3 regions of the Paenibacillus sp. sgz302164 genome follow, and region 3 is predicted to be linked to each of the others. Evidence: predicted binding sites of a transcription regulator. Region 3 holds the regulator's gene; each other region holds the start of a gene.
The links. Region 3 encodes Rex, which represses fermentation and respiration genes when NADH is low (regulators of the CRP and FNR family bind a similar motif). Its sites were predicted from a motif close to TTGTGAAATATTTCACAA; they were not measured.
Positions count from the first base shown of each region.

Region 1: AC0LWT_RS25090 (cytochrome ubiquinol oxidase subunit I) is a predicted target of Rex. The motif match lies at 6,665-6,682, and genes of this name have one in related genera.
Region 2: adhE (bifunctional acetaldehyde-CoA/alcohol dehydrogenase) is a predicted target of Rex. The motif match lies at 1,704-1,721, and genes of this name have one in related genera.

Region 1 is NZ_JBVYOL010000016.1:100,054-107,789, reverse strand. Features, by position in the region: gene AC0LWT_RS25105 (hypothetical protein) at 1-251, opposite strand, end outside; gene cydD (thiol reductant ABC exporter subunit CydD) at 498-4,154, opposite strand; gene cydB (cytochrome d ubiquinol oxidase subunit II) at 4,156-5,166, opposite strand; gene AC0LWT_RS25090 (cytochrome ubiquinol oxidase subunit I) at 5,216-6,610, opposite strand; gene AC0LWT_RS25085 (hypothetical protein) at 6,762-7,736, opposite strand, start outside.
Region 2 is NZ_JBVYOL010000002.1:208,841-216,576, forward strand. Features, by position in the region: gene AC0LWT_RS04405 (cbb3-type cytochrome c oxidase subunit I) at 1-1,631, shown strand, start outside; gene adhE (bifunctional acetaldehyde-CoA/alcohol dehydrogenase) at 1,868-4,477, shown strand; gene pflB (formate C-acetyltransferase) at 4,510-6,780, shown strand; gene pflA (pyruvate formate-lyase-activating protein) at 6,811-7,557, shown strand; gene AC0LWT_RS04425 (hypothetical protein) at 7,622-7,736, opposite strand, start outside.
Region 3 is NZ_JBVYOL010000006.1:21,472-29,207, forward strand. Features, by position in the region: gene AC0LWT_RS11365 (amidohydrolase) at 1-39, opposite strand, end outside; gene AC0LWT_RS11370 (DUF47 domain-containing protein) at 272-898, shown strand; gene AC0LWT_RS11375 (inorganic phosphate transporter) at 921-1,919, shown strand; gene AC0LWT_RS11380 (hypothetical protein) at 2,751-3,125, shown strand; gene AC0LWT_RS11385 (redox-sensing transcriptional repressor Rex) at 3,163-3,783, opposite strand; gene dinG (ATP-dependent DNA helicase DinG) at 3,780-6,644, opposite strand; gene AC0LWT_RS11395 (tetratricopeptide repeat protein) at 6,730-7,323, opposite strand; gene panD (aspartate 1-decarboxylase) at 7,425-7,736, opposite strand, start outside.

The sequences.
Region 1 (7,736 bases), on a different contig from region 3:
GGTGTCTCCGATTTCTCAGCAGACCTGCCGGCATTTTGCTTGAAAAGCTCACCAACAGCGCGATTGCCAATCGTACGCTGCAGCTGTAACAATTGACGTGAATTCATCGAATTCACGTTCATCGGTCGTTGTAACATTACATCAGCAGATAATTGAAGACCGCGCGACTGCATCTCAACCGTTTCCGGCAAGTTCGCATTAGCAGTTTTAGTGGAACCGTCAGGTCTCCTGGCTTGATGATTAATCTGCATATGTACCTCTTTCAATTGAATTGATGATGTTCATAAGAACCAAACAGAATACGCTCCGGAAACACCGATCTTAATAACTTCATTGTAAAACAGTTCATATGACTAGACAAGAACTTTCCCTCTTCCTCCATCATTTAGGCCTGCTCGTGCTATTGAAGCCTCGAAATGAAAACAAAAAGAACGGCTGCTTTATCAGCCGTTCTAAAGGGGAATTGTCCCATAAGTTTTTTAGCACTCAAAATTGTGTCAAGTCCCGGTACGCTGCTGAAATAGCGCGTGCTCCCAGTCTTTTTCCCTTTCCAGCTGCCACAACCGCCAATAATAGCCTTTGCGCTTCAGCAGTTCCTGGTGCGTGCCTCTTTCGCACACCGAGCCGTCCTGCAGCACGATGATTTCATCCATGCGTTCAACCAGACCGGACAATTTGTGCGTGATCCACAAAACCGCTTTATCTTTCAGCAAAGCGTCCATGTTGTCGACGAACGCTTTTTCGGTCAGCGCGTCCAGCCCTGCGGCCGGTTCGTCGAACAGCACGGCCGGAGCCTGCCGCAGCAAAGCCCGCGCGAGAGCGAGACGCTGACGCTCGCCGCCGGACAAGCGGTCTCCCAGCTCGCCGATGACCGTATCGTAGCCGTCCGGCAGCGCCGCAAGCGTCTCGTCGATTAACGCAAGCCGCGCCGCGGCCCGCATTTCCTCCTCCGACGCCTCCGGCCGGCCGAGCTTCAAATTCGCGGCGGCGGACGCGTTGAACAGCTGCACCTTTTGCGAAACAACCGCAAATTCGCAGCGGACTGCCTCCTCCGGCAAGCCTCTCAGCTCTTGCCCGTTGATCGTTACGGATCCTTCCGTATACGGACGCATCCGCAGCAGCACTTGCAGCAGCGTGCTTTTGCCCGCTCCGCTCTCGCCGACGACTGCGACGCTTTTGCCCTGCCGCAGCGTCAAAGACAAGCCGCGAACCGCATAAGGCTCCCGCGGGCCGTAGCGGAATGAGAGATCGCGGATGCGCGCCTCCCAGCCGCCGGCCGACCGCTCCGGCCCGGTCCCCGCAGCCGCGGGCGCGGCCGCAGGCTCGGCTTGGCGGCACTCGTCCGCCAGGCGGAACAGCCTGTCGGCCGACGACATCGTCTGGCCGATGTGCTGGAACGCGGCAGGCAGCGCCATGACCGGCTCGAAGCAGGCCAGCGCCATCATCGCGAGCGCCGGAATGGCGAGCCCTTCAAGCCGCCCCGCGCCGGCGAGATAAACCGCGGCCAGCAGGACCAGCCACATCCCAAGATGCGCAGCCCCAAGCATGGTTCCGGCGGCATAAGCGCCCAGCCTGTTCTGGGCCGCCTGAAAGGCGTTCGACCGCTCCTGAATGTCGCCGATCCGGGCCAGCCGGTCGCTCATCCGGCCGAACAACGTCAATTCCTTCATGCCGGCGATCAAATCCGCCATTTCCGCATTCATACCGGCCCGCGCCTGCACGACGCCTTCCCCGTGCCGCCTTCCGAGGCGGGCGCAAATCCAAGGGATGCCAATTCCGGCCGCAACCATCATCCCGCCCAAGATGCAGGCCAGCCTCAGATCGTGAGCGGCCATCACCGCAAAGCCGAGCAGCCCTGTCAGCGAAGCGACAAGCGGCGGAGCGAGCACGCGCAAATATAAATTTTGCAGCTGCTCCACATCGCCGGTAATCGCGTTCAGGACATCGCCGCTGCGCCGGCTTTCCAGCAGCGCCGCTCCCCGCGGCTCCAGGCTTTCATACAGCCAGACGCGGACGCGGTGCAAAACCCTGAAAGTGAGATCGTGGGAAACGAGTCGCTCCAAATACCGCAGCACTCCCCTGGCGATGCCGAAAAACCGGACGCCTACGATCAGCGTCCAAAGCATCAGCACCGATTCGGGGCGAAGCGCCGACCGGGCGATCAAATAGCCGGACGTCCCCATCAGCCCGATGTTAGCCGCCACCGTCGCAAAGCCGAGCAGCGCCGCCAGCGCCGTCCGTCCTTTATACGGACGGACAAACGCCAGCATGCGGCGGAAGGTGCCCCTGCGGGCCCCGGCCCCGGCAGCGCCGCTGCCCTGTCCGTCCGGCGCTGCCGCCTCAGCGGCGCCGGCCCATCGACCGGGTGCCGCGCCAGGCGCCGCAGCCTCCGGCCCGGCGTCCCCGCCATCGGCAGCGCCGCCAGTGCTGCCGCCACCCGCGCCCGCATGAATCATGCGGGCGTACAGCCCGCCGGCGGCCAGCAGCTCGGTCGGCCGGCCCATCTCCGCGATGCGCCCGCCGTCAAGCACGATGATGCGGTCCGCACCCTGCACCGTATCCAGCCGGTGCGCCACCGTAACGGACATGCGGCCCTGCAGCAATGCATCGAGCCCCTTCCTGACGGCGGCTTCATGAACAAGGCCGACGCCCGACGTCGGCTCATCCAAAAGCAGCAGCGGCGCGCGTTTCAGCAGCGCGCGGGCAATCGCAAGGCGCTGCACCTGTCCGCCGGACAGGCGGACGGAATCGCCGACCGCCGTCTCCAGCCCTTGCGGGAGGCGGTCTATAAAATCAACGCCTGCCGCGCGGAGCGCCGCGGCAATCTCGGCATCCCCAGCCCCGGGGCTGCCCAAAGTCACGTTGTCCCCGAGTGTGCCGTGGTACAACCGGGGGTTCTGAGCGACGCCGGACAGCCGGCTGCGCCACCAATCCATCGACAGCTCCGCCATGTCGATGCCGTCGATCAAAATGCGCCCCGACGTCGGCCGGACGAAGCCCTGCAGCAAATCGAGCAGGGTGCTTTTGCCCGCTCCCGTCGGCCCGACAACCGCTATCCGCTCACCCGGCTCCAGCGTGAACGTAATATCCGCAAGCGCCGGCCCCGCAGCATCCGGATACGACACACCGACCGCTTGAAACTCGATCCGGTGCCCCCGCGGATTCTCGGTGCCCCGCTTCGCCCCCGGACGCTCGACAAAACCCGGCGGCTCCGTCTCCAAAATGTCCATGATGCGCGCCGCAGCGGACATTCCGTTCGTGCTGGCATGGAACTGGGTTCCCAGCGTCCGAACCGGCGCATAAAACTCCGGCGTCAACAGCAGCACCAGAAAAGCATGCTCAAAGCCGATTTCCCCGGCAATAAGCCGCAAGCCCAGGAAAACGGCAACGACAGCCGTACTGAGCGTGGCGAACAGCTCCATGACGAATGCCGACAAAAAGGCCAGCCGCAGCGTGCCCATCGTCGTCTGGCGGTAATCTTCGCTGATGCGGGCGATAATTTCGATTTGCGCCCGGCTGCGGTTGAACATTTTTAACGTAGGCAGGCCGCGCAGCACATCCAGAAAATGCCCGCTGAGCAGGCCAAGCGTCTTGAACTGCTTGCGGGCCTTCGATTTGGCGGTCAGGCCGACCAAAATCATAAACAGCACGAGCAGCGGAAGCGTAACAGCCAGCACGATGGCCGAGATCCAGTCCAGCCCCGCCACGACGCAAAATACTGCGACCGGAATCAGCATGGACAAGGCGACCTGCGGCAAATAACGGGCCAGATACGCTTCAAGCTGCTCGACGCCTTCATATGCCGTCCCGATCAGCTCGCCGCTGCGCTCGCCTTTGGCGTAGTTCGGCCCCAGCTCCGAGAGCTTGCGCAGCAGCCGCCCGCGCAGGTCGCTTTTGATCCGCAGCGCCATGCGGGCGGATACTTGCTCGCCCGCCGCCTGGACGACCGCTCTGAGCGCGATCAGGCCGAGCAGAATGCCGAATGCGGGAAGCAGCCCCTGAAGGCCGAGCCCGCCGAGAAAAGCTCTGTCCGCAATCCGGGCGATACCCGCCGCCTCCAAAATAATGAGCATCCCGCCTGCCGCGCCGAGCGCGATACAGACCGCGAACAGCGCGCGGGTTCCCTGCACTTTGGCAAACAACCGGCTCATCATGTCAGTACTCCAAATGGTCCTTGACGCTGACCCGCTTGCGGAATACCCAGTACGTCCACGCCTGATAGGCGATGACGATCGGAACCGTCGTAAGCGCGATAATCGTCATTACTTTTAGCGTGTACTCGTTGGAAGCCGTATTGTAAATCGTCAGCGTCCACTCCGGGTTGAGCGAGGAAATCATCACCCTTGGGAACAGCGACATGAACACCGTCACGGTGGACAGCGCGATCGTGAGGCCGGTCATAATGAACGCCCAGCCGTCGCGGCCCGCCTTCAGGAAGAAATGAACGGACAGCAGCGCCATGCCGGCGGTCAGCGGCACCATGCCCGGGATGATCCCGTCGCGCGTGAACATATCCGTCTCCACGTAGCTGAGCACAACGAACAGCAGAAGCGCCGCACTCGTCCAGGCGCCGACCCGGTTCGCAAAACGGCGGGCGCGATCGCGCAGCTCCCCTTCCGTTTTGAGCGACAGAAACAGCGCTCCGTGCAGCAAAAACAACAGCACGATGCTGACACCGGCCATTACCGAATACAGCGAAATCAAATCCCAGAACGAACCTACGAAATTCGTATTGGCATCGATCGGCACGCCTTTCATCAAATTGGCCAGCGCGACGCCCCACAGCAGCGGAGGCAGCAAACTGCCGCCGAAAAGGATCCAGTCCCACATCGTTCTCCACTTCGGATTTTCCAGTTTGCTGCGAAACTCGAACGCCACTCCTCTTCCGATCAGCGCCAGCAGCATCAAAAACAAAGCCATATAAAATCCGCTGAACAAGCTCGCGTACCAGCCCGGAAACGCCGCGAACATCGCGCCGCCGGCCGTGATCAGCCACACCTCGTTGCCGTCCCAGACCGGGCCGATCGTATTGATCAGCACGCGCCGCTCCACATCGGACTTGCCGAGGAAAGGCGTCAGCATGCCGACGCCGAAATCAAAACCTTCCAAGAAGAAAAACCCGACAAACAGCACGGCGATTAAAACAAACCATAAAATTTCCAGCATATGTTGACGTTCGCCTCACTTTCCTTTTTTCACTGCGCCTCCGCCAATTCTAGAGATAAGAGACGGCTCCCTTATTCGGGCTAACCTGCTTATGCTTAAGCTGCGACTCGTCGTCGGCGCCCTTGCGCACGAAATGAACGACAAGATACACGAACGCCGCAGCCAAAAGTCCGTACACGAGCGTAAATCCGATCAGCGAGGTCGCTACCATGCCCGTGGAAACGAGCGGCGATACGCCGTCCTCCGTTTTTTGCAAGCCGAAGACGAGCCATGGCTGGCGCCCTACCTCGGTCATGATCCAGCCTGCCGAATTGGCGATATAGGGCAGCGAAATGGCGGGTATCATCCATTTCAGGTAGATGGCGCTTCCGGCCAGCCGATTGCGCAGCGCCGCATAAGTGCCGAACATGCTGAGCAAAATCATCAGCACCCCGGCCGCAACCATGATGCGGAAGCTCCAAAAGGTCGTTCTGACCGGCGGGATGTAGTTGCCCGGGCCGTACTGGGTTTCATATTTTTTTTGCAGCTCATTCATGCCGGGCACGCTTCCGTGCAGTTTATTATAGGAAAGAATGCTCAGCGCATAAGGAATTTCAAGCTGATACTTGTTTTCCTTTTTGGCAGGGTCGATGAAGGCAAAAACCGTCCACGGAGCGCTGTCTCCCGTCGTTTCCCACAATGCTTCCGAAGCGGCCATCTTCATCGGCTGGGATTTCATCAGATGCTGCGCCTGCTCGTGCCCCGCTACAGCCGTCAAAAAGCTGGCTATCAGCGCAACCACGATTCCGATCGTAAAAGAAGATTGAAACAGCTCCGTCTGATGCTTGCGCAGTATTTTGTATGCGCTGATGCCGGTCACGAACAACGCCCCTGTCGCAAGCGCCCCGTAAACAACGTGCGGGAACTCGACCCACAACTGCGTATTGCCCAGCAGCGCAAAGAAATCCGTCATCTCCGCGCGCCCGTTCCGAATCGCATAGCCGACCGGCTCCTGCATGAACGAGTTGGCGCTTAGAATCCAAAGCGCGGACAGCGTCGTGCCGAAGGCGACAAGCCAGATGGAAGCCAGGTGCACTTTTTTGGGCAGCCGGTCCCAGCCGAAAATCCAGATGCCGAGAAATGTCGATTCGAGGAAAAACGATACGAGAGCCTCCACTGCGAGCGGCCCGCCAAAAACGGCCCCGACAAACCGGGAATAATCCGCCCAGTTCATGCCGAACTGAAATTCCTGCATAATCCCCGTTACGACGCCGACCGCGAAATTGAGGAGAAACAATTTGCCCCAAAATTTGGCCATCATTTTGTATTTGTCATCATGTTTCACTACGTACAGCGTCTGCATAAAAGCGATCAAAAACGCGAGCCCGATCGATAGCGGGACGAAAAAAAAGTGATAAACCGTCGTTATTGCAAACTGCCATCTGCTCCAATCCAAAGCGTCCAAAATAACGCCCCCCTTTCTTATGATCATGATTATAGGGAGGATTCGGACGCATTCATGTGACGAAAATCACAATATAAAGCCGATTTATGGCAAAAAAGGCACATCCCTAGCACAAAAACAAAAAAGACCCCATGGACCTAGATCCATGGAGTCATTCTGCTGCGTCCGTATTCATTTTGAACAGCGTGCCGCCCACTGCTTTGTACCACGAGCCGTGCAGCCATTTGGTCATTCCGCCGCCGTAGCCCAAATCGATCGATGCCGCTTGACCTGGCGCAATCAGAAACAATTGCTTGTCGAACGTGTAGGTTAGCGTGCCGTCAGGAGCCAGCTTGTCGATCTTCGGTCGGTCCACGTCCACTGGCAGGTAAGTTGCCTGCGTCACTGAGCCTGAAGGCGACTGCACATAAATTTGCCGGGTCCCGTCCCCCGACTGCTTCGTAAAAGCGATCCAGCCCTGCGCGATTTCATAATCGGCGTGGGGATAAACGTACGTGCCTTGCGGCGCAGCCGGCCCAAGCTCGGTGATGACGCCGTCCCGCTTCTTCAGCAGCTTGCCGCCTTCCCCGATGAAGACGATCGTGCGCCCGTCCCATACCGGATTATAGCTGGCACGCTCCCGGTGCGGAATGATGAGGCTGCTTTGCCCTTGCGCATAGCGGTAAATCTGCGTCAGTTTGTCTCCCCGGGCCGTCCCCGAGTAAACGAACTCGCCGTTTATGTTCAAGCTGGCGCCGTAGGCGGACGTGCCTTGAAGGGGATATTTCCGCGCTTCGCCGGTCGCTGAATCGATCCAGTCAACCCGGTGCGTACCCGGCCGCAGCACATAGCTGCCCGCGACCTGGAGCCTGTCGCCGCCGTCGCAGCACGTTTCAAAATAGTTCAGCCCCGTGTCCGCCGCCGAGCCGTCTTTCCAGAGCAGCGTATGAGCGTAGCCGTCCCCGTACAGTCCCGCGGTGAACACGGCGCCTGACGGAGTAAGCTTTGCGCCTATTTTATCGGGCTTCGCGTATACAACCGTATCGGGACCGCCCTCGCCATCCAGCAAATGGAGCCTTTTATCATAAGCTGTATACAGGATCCGGTTTTCGTCGAAATCGTCGATGACGCCCGGAACTTGCCGCAG
Region 2 (7,736 bases), on a different contig from region 3:
AATTCGATCTGAAAGACGGGAAGCTCGTCGTCGCGCACATCATCGTGGCGTTCATCGCTTTGCTGATCGGCGGCATCGCCGGGCTGCTGCAGAGCATGGTCCGCAGCGGGACGGTCAAGCTGCCGTACGGAATCGGCTATTACGAGCTGCTGACGGCCCATGGGGTATTGATGGCGCTCATTTTTACGACTTATTTTATTATCGGCTTCCTCTATTCGGGCATTTCTTATACGCTTGGAGGCAAGCTGCTGCCGATTGTGCGCCGCATGGGGTGGGCGGGCTTCGCCTTAATGACGGCCGGCACGGCCATTGGGGTCGCGATGGTTTTGGCGGGCAAAGCCAGCGTGCTTTACACGTTTTACGCGCCGCTCAAAGCTTCTCCGTATTTTTACATCGCATTGGCTTTGGTCGTTGTCGGGAGCTGGATCAGCGGCTGGGGCGTGTTTTATCAGTACAAGTACTGGAAAAGAACGAATCGGGGCGAGATATCTCCACTGTTCGCCTTCATGTCCGTCGTCACTTTTCTCATGTGGCAAATCGCCACGCTGGGCGTAGCCGCCGAAGTGTTGATCCAGCTCATACCGTGGTCGTTCGGCTGGGTGGAGACGATTAACGTCATGCTGAGCCGCACGCTGTTCTGGTATTTCGGACATCCGCTCGTCTATTTCTGGCTGATGCCGGCCTACATGTGCTGGTACGTGATCATTCCGAAAATTATCGGCGGCAAAATTTACAGCGACGCTTTGGCGCGGTTGTCGTTCATTTTGCTGCTGCTGTTCTCGATTCCGGTAGGCTTTCACCATCAATTGATGGAGCCGGGCATCAGCCCTTTCTGGAAATATTTGCAGGTCGTGCTGACCTTTATGGTCGTGGTTCCGTCGCTGATGACGGCGTTCTCCCTGTTCGCCACATTCGAATTGAACGGGCGGGCCAAAGGGGCTACGGGCTTGTTCGGGTGGGTCAAGGTGATGCCTTGGAAGGATGTGCGTTTTTTCGCGCCGTTCATGGGCATGCTGATCTTTATACCGGCAGGGGCGGGCGGCTTGATTAATGCGAGCAACCAGATGAATGCGGTCGTTCATAATACGCTGTGGGTGACGGGGCATTTTCATTTGACGGTTGCGACGAGCGTGGCGCTGACGTTTTTCGGCATTGCGTACTGGCTGCTTCCGGCAGTGACGGGGCGCGTGCTGACCCCGCGGATGAACAAACTTGGCTTGATTCAAACGGTTATCTGGTGCATAGGCATGTTCTTTATGTCCGGTGCGATGCATATAGTGGGCCTGTTCGGGGCTCCGAGAAGAACCGCGTACACCACTTATGAAAATCATGCGGACGCGGCAGGCTGGACATCCTATTACGTATGGATGGCGATCGGCGGAACGATTTTGTTCATCGCGGTGCTGATGATGGTGTACAACGTATTCGCGCTGCTTCGCGCGCCCCGGGGGGAGACGGAGTATCCGATCGGCGAGCCGATGGAGCAGGCGGAAGCGACCCCTGCTTATTTGGAGCGGTGGGGCGTGTGGATCGGCTTGTCAGCCGCGCTGATCCTCATCGCTTATACGCTGCCGCTGATGGATATGGTGACGAATCCGGCACCGGGTTCCAAAGGATTTATTACCTGGTAACGACAGGTGATGCAGGAAAAGAGAAGGCATTTCGGCTTGTCAGCCGGGGAATGCCTTTTCTCTCCAAAGATATTGTGAAATAATTCACAATATCTTCACGAATATAGCCGCCTGCGAAGCTTCATTTGTGATTTTTCTCATAGTTGCAGCCCTCCAAAAGCGGTACTCTTTGTGTAGAAACAAACACAACATTAGGTTATTCACCCATTATTGATCATATAAAGGAGTGGAAGAAGATGGCAGTTAAAGAGAGCCAAGTAAACGTACAAATTTCCGCAAAAGACGAAGTGAACCAACTGGTGGCAAAAGCGAAGAAAGCGCAGCAAGCTTTCCTCGAGCTGAACCAGGAGCAGGTTGACGCCATCGTTCAGCAAATGGCGCTGGCCGGCATCGACCGGCACATGGTACTGGCCAAGATGGCCGTCGATGAGACCGGGCGCGGCGTGTACGAGGACAAAATCACGAAAAACCTGTTCGCGACCGAGTACATCTACCACAGCATCAAGAACAACAAAACCGTCGGCGTCATCGAGGAAAACGTCTATGAAAGCTACCGGATGGTGGCGGAGCCTGTGGGCATTATCGCCGGCGTTACGCCAGTGACGAATCCGACTTCCACCACGATGTTCAAAGCTTTAATCGCGATCAAAACGCGCAATCCGATCATCTTCGCCTTCCATCCGTCCGCTCAGCAATCGAGCGCAGCGGCGGCCAGAACTTTGCTGGAAGCCGCGGTCGCCGCAGGCGCTCCCGACAACTGCATCCAGTGGGTGCAGTACCCGTCCCTGGAAGCGACAGGGCTGCTCATGAACCATCCCGATGTGGCGCTCGTGCTTGCGACGGGCGGATCTTCGATGGTCAAAGCCGCCTACAGCACAGGCAAGCCGGCGCTCGGGGTCGGACCCGGCAACGTGCCGTGCTTCATTGAGAAGACGGCGAACCTGCCGCAGGCGATCAATGATCTGATTTTGTCCAAAACGTTCGACAACGGCATGATTTGCGCTTCCGAGCAGGCGGTCATTCTCGAAGAGGCGATCTACGCCGAGGCGAAAAAGCTGATGATCGACCAGGGCTGCTATTTCCTGAACAAGGAAGAGACCGAAGCCGTATCCAAGCTTGTGATCAACAGTGAAAAATGCGCGGTCAACGCCGTCATCGTCGGCCAATCGGCGGTCAAAATCGCCGAGATGGCGGGCATCAAAGTGCCGGCATCGACGAAAATTCTCGTCGCCGAGCTGGCCGGCGTCGGCGAAGCTTACCCGCTGTCCGCCGAGAAGCTCAGCCCTGTGCTGGCCTGCTACAAAGTGAAAACGGCGGAGCAGGGCATCGAACGGGCGGCGGAAGTGGTTCGCTTCGGCGGCATGGGCCATTCCTCCGTCATTCATTCGCAGAATGCCGATGTGATCGGCGCGTTCTCCGCGAAGCTGCAGACGGGGCGCGTTATTGTCAACTCGCCGTCGACGCACGGCGCGATCGGCGACATTTACAACACGAACCTGCCGTCACTGACGCTCGGATGCGGTTCGTACGGCCACAACTCGACGACCTCCAACGTCAGCGCGGTCAATCTGATCAACGTCAAACGGGTCGCCTACCGCACCGTCAATATGCAGTGGTTCAAAATTCCGCCTAAAGTTTACTTTGAAAAGGGCGCGACGCAGTACCTGGAAAAAATGCCCGACATCTCCCGGGTCATGATCGTGACGGACCCGATGATGGTCAAACTCGGCTATGTGGAGCGTGTCGAATACTATTTGCGCAAACGCCAACTGCCTGTCTACATCGAAGTGTTCTCCGACGTAGAGCCGGATCCGTCCGTGGATACCGTGGAACGCGGCAGACAGGTAATGGCTTCCTTCCAGCCGGACTGCATCATTGCGCTCGGCGGCGGCTCGCCGATGGATGCGGCCAAGGCGATGTGGCTGTTCTACGAATACCCGGATACGAGCTTCGATGCGCTGAAGCAAAAGTTCCTGGACATCCGCAAACGCGTGTACAAATATCCGCGGCTTGGCAACAAGGCGAAGTTCGTGGCGATTCCGACAACGTCGGGCACCGGTTCGGAAGTAACCTCGTTCGCGGTCATTACCGACAAGGCGAAAGGCAATACGAAATATCCGTTGGCCGATTATGAACTGACGCCGGACGTGGCGATCATCGACCCGGACTACGTGTACAGCCTGCCGAAAACGGCGGTGGCCGATACGGGCATGGACGTGCTGACGCATGCGATCGAAGCTTACGTATCGGTGATGGCTAACGATTATTCCGATGGCCTGGCGATGAAGGCGGTCCAGCTCGTGTTCCAAAATCTTGAAAAATCGTTCGCTACCGGCGATCCGGTCGCCCGCGAAAAAATGCACAACGCCTCGACGATTGCCGGCATGGCTTTTGCCAACGCCTTCCTCGGCATCAACCACAGCCTGGCGCACAAGTGGGGCGGCGAATACCATACGGCTCACGGCCGCACCAATGCGATCCTGATGCCGCACGTGATCCGCTACAATGCGCAGAAGCCGACGAAGTTCGCATCGTTCCCGAAATACGATCATTTCGTCGCCGATCAGCGCTACGCCGAAATCGCGCGGATGCTCGGACTTCCGGCCAAAACGACGGAAGAAGGCGTGAACAGCCTGATCGATGCGATCCGCAAGCTGAACAAATCGCTCGGCATTCCGGAGAAATTCCAGGATCTCGGATTCGACGCCCAACAGTTCGAATCGCGCGTCGACTACTTGGCCGACCGGGCTTTTGAGGACCAATGCACGACGGCCAACCCGCGGATGCCGCTGGTGACGGAGCTTGCCGACGTGTACCGCAAAGCGTTCTACGGCAAATTTGAATAACCGTTAATACCAATTGATAGGAGGTCACAAACATGGCGATTGAGGAAAAAGACATCGCGATCCAGGCCGGCAAAGCCGGCTCCTGGAAAGGGTTTAAAGGCGGCAAGTGGGAAAAAGCAGTCGACGTCAAGGATTTTATCGATAAGAACGTGGCTCCGTATCTGGGATCGGGTTCCTTCCTGGCGGGCCCGACCGAAGCGACAACCGAGCTGTGGCGCATCGTCAGCGAGCTGACGCGCCGTGAGCGGGAAAACGGCGGCGTCCTGGATGTGGATGTGAACACCGTATCCACGATCACTTCCCATGCGCCGGGTTACATCGCGAAGGATAAAGAAAAAATCGTCGGCGTTCAGACCGATGCGCCGTTCAAGCGTTCCGTGCAGCCGTTCGGCGGAATCCGCATGGTCGTCGACGCCTGCGAAGCTTACGGCTTCAAGCTGCCCGAGGAGCTTGTCCGCCTCTTCACGGACATCCGCAAAACGCACAACCAGGGCGTGTTCGACGCCTACACGACCGAGATGAAAACCGCCCGCAAGGCGGGCATCATCACAGGTCTGCCTGATGCGTACGGCCGCGGGCGGATCATCGGGGACTACCGGCGCGTCGCGCTGTACGGCGTTGACCGCCTGATCGAAGCGAAGCGCGCCGATCTGGTGCAGCTCGAGGTCGATGCGATCACCGAGGATGTCATCCGGCTGCGCGAAGAGCTGTCCGAGCAAATTCGCAGCCTCGGCGAGCTGAAGCAGATGGCGAAGTCCTACGGCTTCGACATTTCACGGCCTGCCGCCAGCGCGGCGGAAGCCGTGCAGTGGCTGTACTTCGCCTATCTGGCCGCCATCAAGGAGCAGAACGGCGCGGCGATGAGCCTTGGCCGCGTATCCAGCTTCCTCGATATTTATATCGAGCGCGATTTGCAGGAAGGCGTGCTGACGGAAGAGCAGGCGCAGGAACTGATCGACCATTTCGTCATGAAACTGCGCATCGTGAAGTTTCTCCGCACCCCGGATTACAACGAGCTGTTCAGCGGAGACCCGACTTGGGTAACGGAATCGATCGGCGGGATGGGGCTGGACGGAAGGACGCGAGTGACGAAAAACTCCTTCCGCTTCCTGCATACTCTGTACAATCTGGGACCGGCGCCTGAGCCGAACTTGACCGTACTGTGGTCGACGCAGCTGCCGGAAGGTTTCAAAGCTTACTGCGCCAAAGTATCGGCGGAGACCAGCTCGATCCAGTACGAGAACGACGATCTGATGCGTCCTTACTATGGTGATGACTACGGGATCGCCTGCTGCGTATCAGCGATGCGTATCGGCAAGCAGATGCAGTTTTTCGGAGCGCGCGCCAATCTGGCTAAAGCGCTGCTGTATGCGATCAACGGCGGCGTGGACGAGAAGCTGGGCATTCAGGTCGGACCGCAGGCGGCGCCTGTCCTGTCCGATGTGCTGAGCTATGAGGAAGTCGCGCCCAAATTCGACCAGGTGATGGAATGGCTGGCCAAGCTGTACATGAACACGCTCAACGTCATCCACTACATGCACGATAAATATTGCTACGAACGGCTGGAAATGGCGCTGCACGACCGCGAAATTTTGCGCACGATGGCTTGCGGCATCGCGGGATTGTCCGTCGTCGCGGACTCGCTCAGCGCGATCAAATATGCGCGGGTGCGGCCGATCCGCAACGAGCGCGGCATTGCCGTCGATTTCGAGATCGAAGGCGAATATCCGCAGTACGGCAATAACGACCCGCGGGTCGACGAGATCGCCGTGCAGCTTGCCGAAACGTTCATGAACAAGCTGCGCAAACATAAGGCGTACCGCGACGCTCTGCCGACGATGTCCGTGCTGACGATTACGTCGAACGTCGTCTACGGCAAAAAAACCGGCAGCACGCCGGACGGCCGCAAAGCCGGCGAACCGTTCGCGCCGGGCGCCAATCCGATGCACGGACGCGACCGCAAAGGCGCGCTGGCCTCGCTCGCTTCCGTGGCGAAAATTCCTTACGAGCACTGCCTGGACGGCATCTCGAACACCTTCTCGATCGTGCCGAAGGCGCTCGGCCGCGAAGACGAAGCGCGGATCGCCAATCTCGTTGCCATGATGGATGGCTACATGGCCAGCGGAGGGCATCATCTGAACGTCAACGTGTTCGACCGGGCGCAGCTGCTGGACGCCATGGAGCATCCGGAGCAGTATCCGCAGCTGACCATTCGCGTATCCGGGTATGCGGTCAACTTCATTAAGCTGACCCGCGAGCAGCAGCTCGACGTCATTCACCGCACGTTCCACGGCACGATGTAAATTTTAGACCAAGAGAGGAGCGCAGAGCCGATGAAAGGACGCATCCATTCCTTCGACACCTTTGGCACCGTTGACGGGCCAGGCATCCGCTTTGTTCTGTTCATGCAGGGCTGCGCGCTGCAGTGCAAATACTGTCACAATCCCGATTCCTGGGATATGCATGCAGGCAGACAGATGGACGTAGAGGAAATCATGCAGGAAATTGAGCCGTATTTGGAATATTACCGGCGTTCGGGCGGAGGCATTACGGTGACGGGCGGGGAGCCTACTTTGCAGGCTCCCTTCCTCGCCCGATTGTTTGCCGAGATCAAGCGGCAGTGGGGGCTGCACACCGTTCTGGACAGCAACGGCTTTTGCGAGCCGGGACACGCAGAGGAACTGCTTGCGGCAACGGATCTGGTGCTGCTCGATTTGAAGCAAATTCATCCTGACAAACATATTTCGCTGACCGCGCAGCCTAACGACCGGATCAAGCGGTTCGCCTATCATCTGAGCGAGATGAATAAACCGATGTGGATCCGTCACGTGCTCGTCCCCGGCTGGACGGACGATTACCAGGACCTGCTTGAGCTTGGGGCGTTCATCGGCTCGCTGCGGGGCGTGGAAAAGCTGGAGCTGCTGCCCTATCACCGCATGGGCGTCTACAAGTGGCAGCAGATGGGCAAGGCATACCCGCTGGAGCATGTTCAGCCGCCCACCGACCGGGAAATTGCCAGAGCAAGGTCAATTATTGAGCTTGGAATCAGCATGCAGCAGTCTCATACAGCCCAACAATAAAAATAAGCAGCCGCCGATTCGTTAACGTTTCGGTGGGCTGCTTATTTTTTATAAAGCTTCAGCGTCACAGCAAGTATTCCTCCTGAAGCCCGATGCGGTGCAGGTAGTCCAGATGGCCGTCCGTCTGCTCCGGCGCGGCATCATTTCCGGCTCCGGCGGCAGGCTGACGGTTTCTTTGA
Region 3 (7,736 bases):
CGTTACAAATATTCCGTTGCGTATGCACATTTTTTTCATAGGTAAAGGTTCCTCTCCCGGCATTCTTCTAACGAACACCGCTTTTTCCAATGTACAACTTCGCACCCGTAAAATCAAGAAAACCGGCAAATGCAAAATCCAAGTTATTTAGCATTGCTTTCCGTATAAATGTTATGATATTTTTAACTTCGTGAGTTTTCAACAAATTGGTCTGTTTTGTAGCAAAAATCGATCAAAATTTTGTACATATAGAAAATATTGGGAGGGTTTTATGACAACGTTATTTACTAGAAAAGGGGACGTCGATTTTCTCCAGCTTCTCATCGGGTCTGCCGAGAATGCCTTGGAAACCGCTCAAATGTTCCGTACGGCGATGATGGGTGAGAAACCGCCCGTCGATTATGTAAAAGCCATCCACGACCTGGAGCATAAAGGCGATTCGATCACGCATGAGATTTTCAAAGGACTGAACAAAGTGTTCATCACTCCTCTGGACCGCGAAGACATCATGGAGCTCGCCTCCAAAATCGACGATGTCACGGACGGCATTGAAGCCACGATCGCCCGCTTCGACTACCTCGGCATTTCGCATACCGATCAATTTATGAGAGACTTTTCCGCGGTTATCGTCGATTCCTGCCAACATATGCTGGATGCGTTCAAACTACTCGCCAAGAAAAAGTACATGCAAATTACGGAGCACACGGTTGCCATCAATAGCCTGGAAAACGACGGAGACCGGCTGATGCGCGAAGGCATACGGCAAATTTTTCTCGCCAAAAAAGATATTTATGAAGATTTCAAGCTCAAAGAAGTGTATGAAAGACTGGAAGAAACAACGGACGCGTGCGAAGATGTGGCCAACATTCTGGAGAGTGTCGTTCTTCGGTACTCTTGAGGAAACGGATTAGGAGGAAAACATGTTAACCTATCTAATCGTTATCGTGGCGCTCGCACTTTTGTTTGACTTCATCAACGGATTTCACGATACGGCGAATGCAATTGCAACATCCATCTCTACAAGAGCGTTAAACCCCCGGGTCGCCGTTGTTATGGCTGCGGTACTGAACTTTGTCGGAGCGATCGTCTCTTCCGAAGTCGCCAAAACAGTCGGGGGCAAAATCGCCAACCCGGCCAAAATCGACCACGGCGTTGAAATTGTAATCGCGGCGCTTATAGCCGCCATTATCTGGAACCTTGTGACCTGGTATTTCGGCATTCCTTCCTCCTCCTCGCATACGCTGCTCGGCTCCCTGGCCGGTGCGGTAATTGCCGGAGCAGGCATGAGCTCCGTGAACTGGGGCGGTTTCACCGAAATTATCATCATCCTCATTTTATCGCCGATCATTGCTTTTGCAGCGGGCTTTGTGATCATGATCCTGATTAAGTACATCATCCTTTGGTCGGGCAACACTTCGCGTTCCAAGCTGAACCGGATGTTCCGTTCTTTGCAGGTACTGTCAGCCGCGCTGCTGTCCTACTCCCACGGCGGCAACGACGCGCAGAAGGCGATGGGCATCATCGTGTTCGGGCTTGTTGCAGCGGGTTATCAAACGGATCTGGATGTGCCTTTGTGGGTAAAAATCGCCGCGGCTACAGCCATGGGCCTCGGAACGTCCATCGGCGGCTGGCGCATCATCAAAACGATCAGCCGCAAAATTATTAAAATCGAGCCGATCAACGGCTTCGCCTCCGATTTGACATCGTCGATCATTATACAAGCATCCACCCATATGGGGATGCCTCTGTCAACGACGCACGTCATTTCATCGTCCATTATCGGAACGGGAAGCGTCCTGCGCTTCCATGAAGTCCAATGGGCAACCGTCGGCAAAATGATCATGACCTGGGTCATTACCATCCCGATCAGCATCGTCTTGTCTTACTCGATTTACTTCGTGTTGTTTAAGTTGTTTTAGATGAAAAACCCGGGCCGCTATGGCTCGGTTTTTTTGTTGTTTTTGCAAAGCGCGGCGGGGCGCTGCAATGCGGCTGTGGAGCGAGCCGCTTGTGCGCTGCATGCTCTGTGGAGCGAGCAGCATACGCGCTGCTTGCGCTGTTGAGCGAGCAGCATACGCGCTGCTTGCGCTGTTGAGCGAGCGCTTGCGCGCTGCTTGCTCTGTGGAGCGAGCGCTTGAACGCTGTATACGGCTGTGGAGTGAGGCGCTTGTGCGCTGCTTGCGCTCTGGAACGTGCGCTTGTGCGCTGCTTGCGTTGTTTTACGAGCCGCTTGTTAACGCTCTGCGATAGCCGCTCTCAGCGTCGAATTGAATGGCTACAGTACGTTAGATGTGCGCACAAGATCGCGTATTTGTTTGTTGACCTTCGCAATCAGGAGCGGTTTTAAAACCGAACTTTCACCGGTTTCCGCTTCTTTTTGCCGTCCGCCCAAAGACGGCACTTCGCGCCAATGAAACGAATTGGCTCGACAGCCGGAAAAAACTACAAAACTCCCATGACGCCGTAGACGTTACCCCCACAGAATGAAAACAATCGTCTACTGAAACAATTTCAAGCTTTAAAAGCGTAAAAGTTGGAAACGAGTACATTATTTTCGTTAAAATATAGGCTGCTGAGAAAACATACATTGGAGAGACGCATCATATTACGGGTAGAAAACCAGACTGTTGATAAAGTAACGGGGTAGAGGAACCAAAAGGGGCACAATCACTCTTCAGTAACCTACGGCTCTCTCCTGTACGGGTTACGGCGTTGGAACAAGCAGCCTGGCACAGAAAAAACCTGCGAAAGTGCAGGCTTTTTCAGCAGAAATGGTTCATTTCGGCAAAAAGCCTGCGATTGTGCAGGAATTTTCGCTAAAAACGATTCTCAGCCCATGTTCGCGGCGAAAAGCCTGCACATTTGCAGGAATTTTTCGTATCCAGCGCATCAGCGAGCAAAAAACTGTACTTTTGCAGGTTTTCTCCACGTTGCTAAGCAAATGTACTGCCTGCTGCCATGCGAGTTTTTCGCCGATCCAGCTTCCGGAGGCTTCTGCAGGGTTTTGTTTCTCTTCTGCAGTTTTCTGCGGGTTCCTGCAGGTTTCCGCGAGTTTCCACTGGTTCGTTTCTCCTCTGCAGGTTTCTGCAGCTTTCCCCTGCGTCCTGCTGCAAGTTTCCGCATAGCGCGAGCCCTTAGGGCCTTTGCGGCCGGAGTCTTGGCCTAGTCCAAATAATAGGCCAGACTCTGCAGCTCGGTCGTGAAATCGGCATGGTGCACGCGGATTTCGGGCGGCACCTTAATGATGACCGGAGCAAAATTAAGAATCGCTTCAATGCCGGCTTCGACGAATTGATTCGCCACATTTTGCGCTTCCGCTGCCGGTACCGTAATGATGCCGATTCTGACGCCAAGCCGCGATATCGCTTCTTTCAGCTCGTGCGTCGGCTGCACGATCAAATTATTGATCGTCTCGCCCGTTTTCTCGGGCATCGCGTCGAATACGGCGACAATTTTCATATCGTTGCGCAAATATGTGTTGTAGTTGCACAGTGCCCGCCCCAGGTTGCCCGCCCCGACCAGAGCGACCCGGATATGGCGGTCCAGCTTCAAGATCTGCCTGATCTTCTCGATGAGATAGCCGACGTCGTAGCCGATCCCTTTTTTGCCGAATTCCCCGAAATAGGCCAAATCTTTGCGGATTTGCGCGGGGTTCAAATCGAGCTTTTGCCCCAGATCCTGCGACGAGACCGTCATAATATTTTTCATCGCCAGCTCGTTCAAAAACCGCAAATAAATCGGCAGCCGGCGGACTACAGCTTCGGATATTTTTTGTGTCTTCACCGCTGCGCCTCCCCCATCCATTCCTCAATTCTTGGAATCATTTGTTCCGTCGTCATATGTTCAATCTTCGGACCGGGCAGCGAATAAAGAAAATATTTGCCGTACTGCGTATCGATAACGCGGGTATCGTAAATAATAACGATTCCTTTATCCGTAGCCCGCCGCACGAGCCGCCCGAATCCTTGCTTGAAACGAATGACCGCCTGCGGCACGGAAAATTTCATAAACGGATTTTCGTTCCGCTTTTTAATATTTTCACATTTGGCTTCAATGAGCGGGTGATTCGGAGGCTGAAACGGAAGCCGAATAATAGCCAAGCAGGACAACGCATCGCCCGGGATGTCCACGCCTTCCCAGAACGAGCTTGTACCCAGCAGCACGCAGGAATGGTGGTCCTGGAACATGCGGGTCAGCTTGCTGCGGTTGCCGCTGTCTACGCCCTGTCCAAGCACGGTAATCCCATGCGGCTTTAACCGCTCCTTCATGCCGGCATGAATCTGCTTTAACATCCGGTTGGATGTAAACAGCACGAGCATTCGGCCGTTGGTAACCAAAGCGACATTGCTTAAAGAATCGATAAGTGCTTGTATGAAAACGGCGTCCCCGGAAGGGCCTTTAATCGTCGGAAAATCTCTGGGAATACAGACCAGCGCCTGCTCCCTGTAATTGAACGGGGACGGAAGCTGCACCGTTTTGAGCTTGCCGGCCTCTTCGCCGGCGGGAATTTGCAAACCGAGCTGATCGGCCGAGTATTGGAACGATTTGTTCACGGATAACGTAGCCGAAGTCAAAATGATGCTGTCTTTATTTTTGAAAAAATGCTCCTGAAGCAGCGGACTCACATCCGTCGGCACACTGATCAGCTGCAGCGACTTGCTCTTGGAATACGTGCCGGCTTCCATCCAGTATACGTAACCTTGATCCTCCATTTTCATGAAAAAATGAAGCGCATCCCGGTGCCCGTAAAGCTCCTTCAAAGTTCCGTTCAAATCCGTCACGATGCTCTGGACTTCCAGAACTTCCTGCATCTCTTTGATCTCGCTCAGCATTTTGTCGAGCGTGCGGAGCGTATCGTTCATGCTCAAATAAATGTTGTCCTCCATCATCGTCAGCTCGCTCCAATGCGCCGGCAGCGCCTCGGGCTTCATGCGCAGCACGTATTGCGAGTTCTCCGATTGCGACGGGTCGCTTTTTGCCGTAAGCAGCTCGTACAACCCTTCGCTCAAACGCTCCCAGTCTTCCTTGATCTGCACGATTTTCGGGTACAAACCGTCTATCGCTGCGCTCCAGGCCAAAGCTCTCTCCTGCTCTTCCGCCGCCTTCTGAAGACGAAAGCGGAGCATAGGCAGCTGCCCGCTGCGGTTGTCTTTATACAACCACTGCAAAGAATGGTAAAACGCGCCCGAGTGCAGCTCGATCCCCAGATGCTTGCTGGCCACTTCTTCAAAGTGGTGTGCTTCGTCGATGACCAGATGCTTGTAGCCGGGCAGCAGGCGGTTCTCGGCCTTCATATCGGTAAACAACAGCGAATGGTTCGTTATGATGACATCTGACGTGTTCGCATCGTGGCGGGCGCGGTGGTAGAAACATTTTTTGAACCAGGGGCACATACGGTTCAGGCAGGAATCGGTATCGCTGGCCACCGAATGCCAGAACTGCGCGCCTTTATTGCCGAAATTCAGCTCCTCTTCGTCCCCGTGTTTCGTTTCGCTGAGCCATACGACCATTTGAGCCGCTGTGACCGAGTCGTCCTTGCCGTACTCGTAATCGCGCGTGACCAGCTTGTTTTCGAACTTGCGCAAGCAAAGATAATGACTTCTGCCTTTCAATACGGCCGCTTTAAAAGGTATCGGAAAAATGTCCTTCAGCAGCGGAATATCCCGCTCGCGCAGCTGTTCCTGCAAATTAATCGTATGCGTGCTGACGATCACTTTTTTATCGTGTTTGATTCCGTAATACAGCGCAGGAATCAGGTAGCCCAGCGATTTGCCGGTACCCGTACCCGCTTCAATCATTAAATGCGTGTCGGCCTCCAGCGACTGCTCCACTTCATGGATCATCTGCTCCTGCGCCGGGCGGTCCTCGAACACGTCAAACCGCTGCTGAAGCGCCTGCTTCAAACTGTCATGAAATTCGGAAAAAGCAGCACCGAGCTTCCGAATGTCCTGCGCGTCTCTTTCCTCTTCGTCCTCGCCCCAATCGCTTACGTTCATCGTAAACTGCCGGAAATAACGGTGAGTATCGGTATCGATGCTCGTATTCATTTCCTTGTAGGCGCGGATTTCATCCAAAAACCAGCCCAAATCGCTGGCACCGCTTTCGAATATGTGGCTGAGCCGCTGCACGGTCAAGAGCGGAAGACCGAGTATGCGCTCCATGCAAATGATCCAGATCAAAGCGGTAACCTCGGCGTCGCTGTCGGCCTGATGCGGCCTCTCATGATCCAGTCCGAACATGTCCGCCACCATGCCAAGCTGCAAGCTCGGCGTCGACGGAAACAGCATGCGCAGCATATCCATCGTATCGAGCACGCGGCCCGAAAACGGAGGAAATCCGCATTTCGTCAAGCCTTTCTGCAAAAACGATAAGTCGAATTGCACATGATGGCCGACGAGAACACAGTCAAAAAGAAGCGGAAACATCGCCGTCATCACTTCGTCAAGCTGCGGCGCATGCTCCACCATTTCATCGGTAATGCCGGTCAGCGTAGTAATAGAAGAAGGTATACCCATTCCTGGATTGACCAGGGAAGTATACCTGTCGACAATTTGAAATTGATCTATAATGACAAGCCCAACCTGAATAATTTCATCCGAAGACTGGCTTCCTGTCGTTTCAAAATCCAAAACTGCAAATTTCATGACGTATCCTTCAATCCCTTCGTCCTGCTCTTCCTCTAGCATACCAAATCTGTTCAGGAAAAGGGAATACCCACTTGCCGGTTCGTTATGATTCGTCGAGATTAATGAGCGGTTCCATGCAAGTCGGGTCCGTATGATAAGCTTTTTGAAAATATTCGAAAGCTTTTTCCATATTATGATTTTGCACCTGTATGCAGCCCATGGCATTATAGGAAATGGCTTTCATCTTCGCATTCTCGGTTAGCGGAAGGAGGAATTGGAAATGCCTGTAAGCTTCTCCGAACTCCCCTTTCCTTAAATAACCCATCGCCAAATACATCCGGGCGAGCAAAAAATCCGGCTGCCGCTTCATCAGCGACTCGAACTCCCGAATCGCCTGATCGTACATCGACAGCTTGTAATAGCCCTGGCCCCGCAAAAACTCATCGGTCTGCTTGCCGGTTACATCCAGATCCATGAGCTCTTTATGCAGGGTTTGAGTATCCATCGGTACGCCCCCATAAAACTTTCCCAGCTTCTCCTCGAATTGAAGCCAAGACTCGATAAACTCGTCGCTCATCAGCTTCAGAACTTGAAGCTGCTCGTCAAGCTCGGCTTTTTTGTGGTCTGCGGCGTTCGGATACTCTTTTTGGATTTCTTCCAAAACCTCGTTCATCGTGGAAAATAAATGCTTGAACATTTGCCATCCCACCTTTGCTTCGAAAGCTTATCCTCATTCTTTGTTAAGAGCGCCGATTTCATGCATGCCCCTTCAAGGAAGATTGATCAAGGGAAGACGGATCAAAGCACGGTCGAATGGATTTCTTCTTTCAGCAGCTGCGTCACCTTATTGTTCTCGCCCATAATGGCGATCGTCGGCGTATGCCGCTTCGCTTCTTCGTCGGTCATCATCGCATAGGAGACGATAATGACCGTATCGCCTGCCTGCACAAGCCGGGCGGCCGCGCCGTTCAGGCAAATGACGCCCGATCCGCGGGGGCCGGGAATAATATAGGTTTCCAGTCTGGCGCCGTTGTTGTTGTTGACGATTTGCACTTTTTCGTTCGGCAGCATATCCACCAAATCGATCAAGTCCTCATCGATCGTAATGCT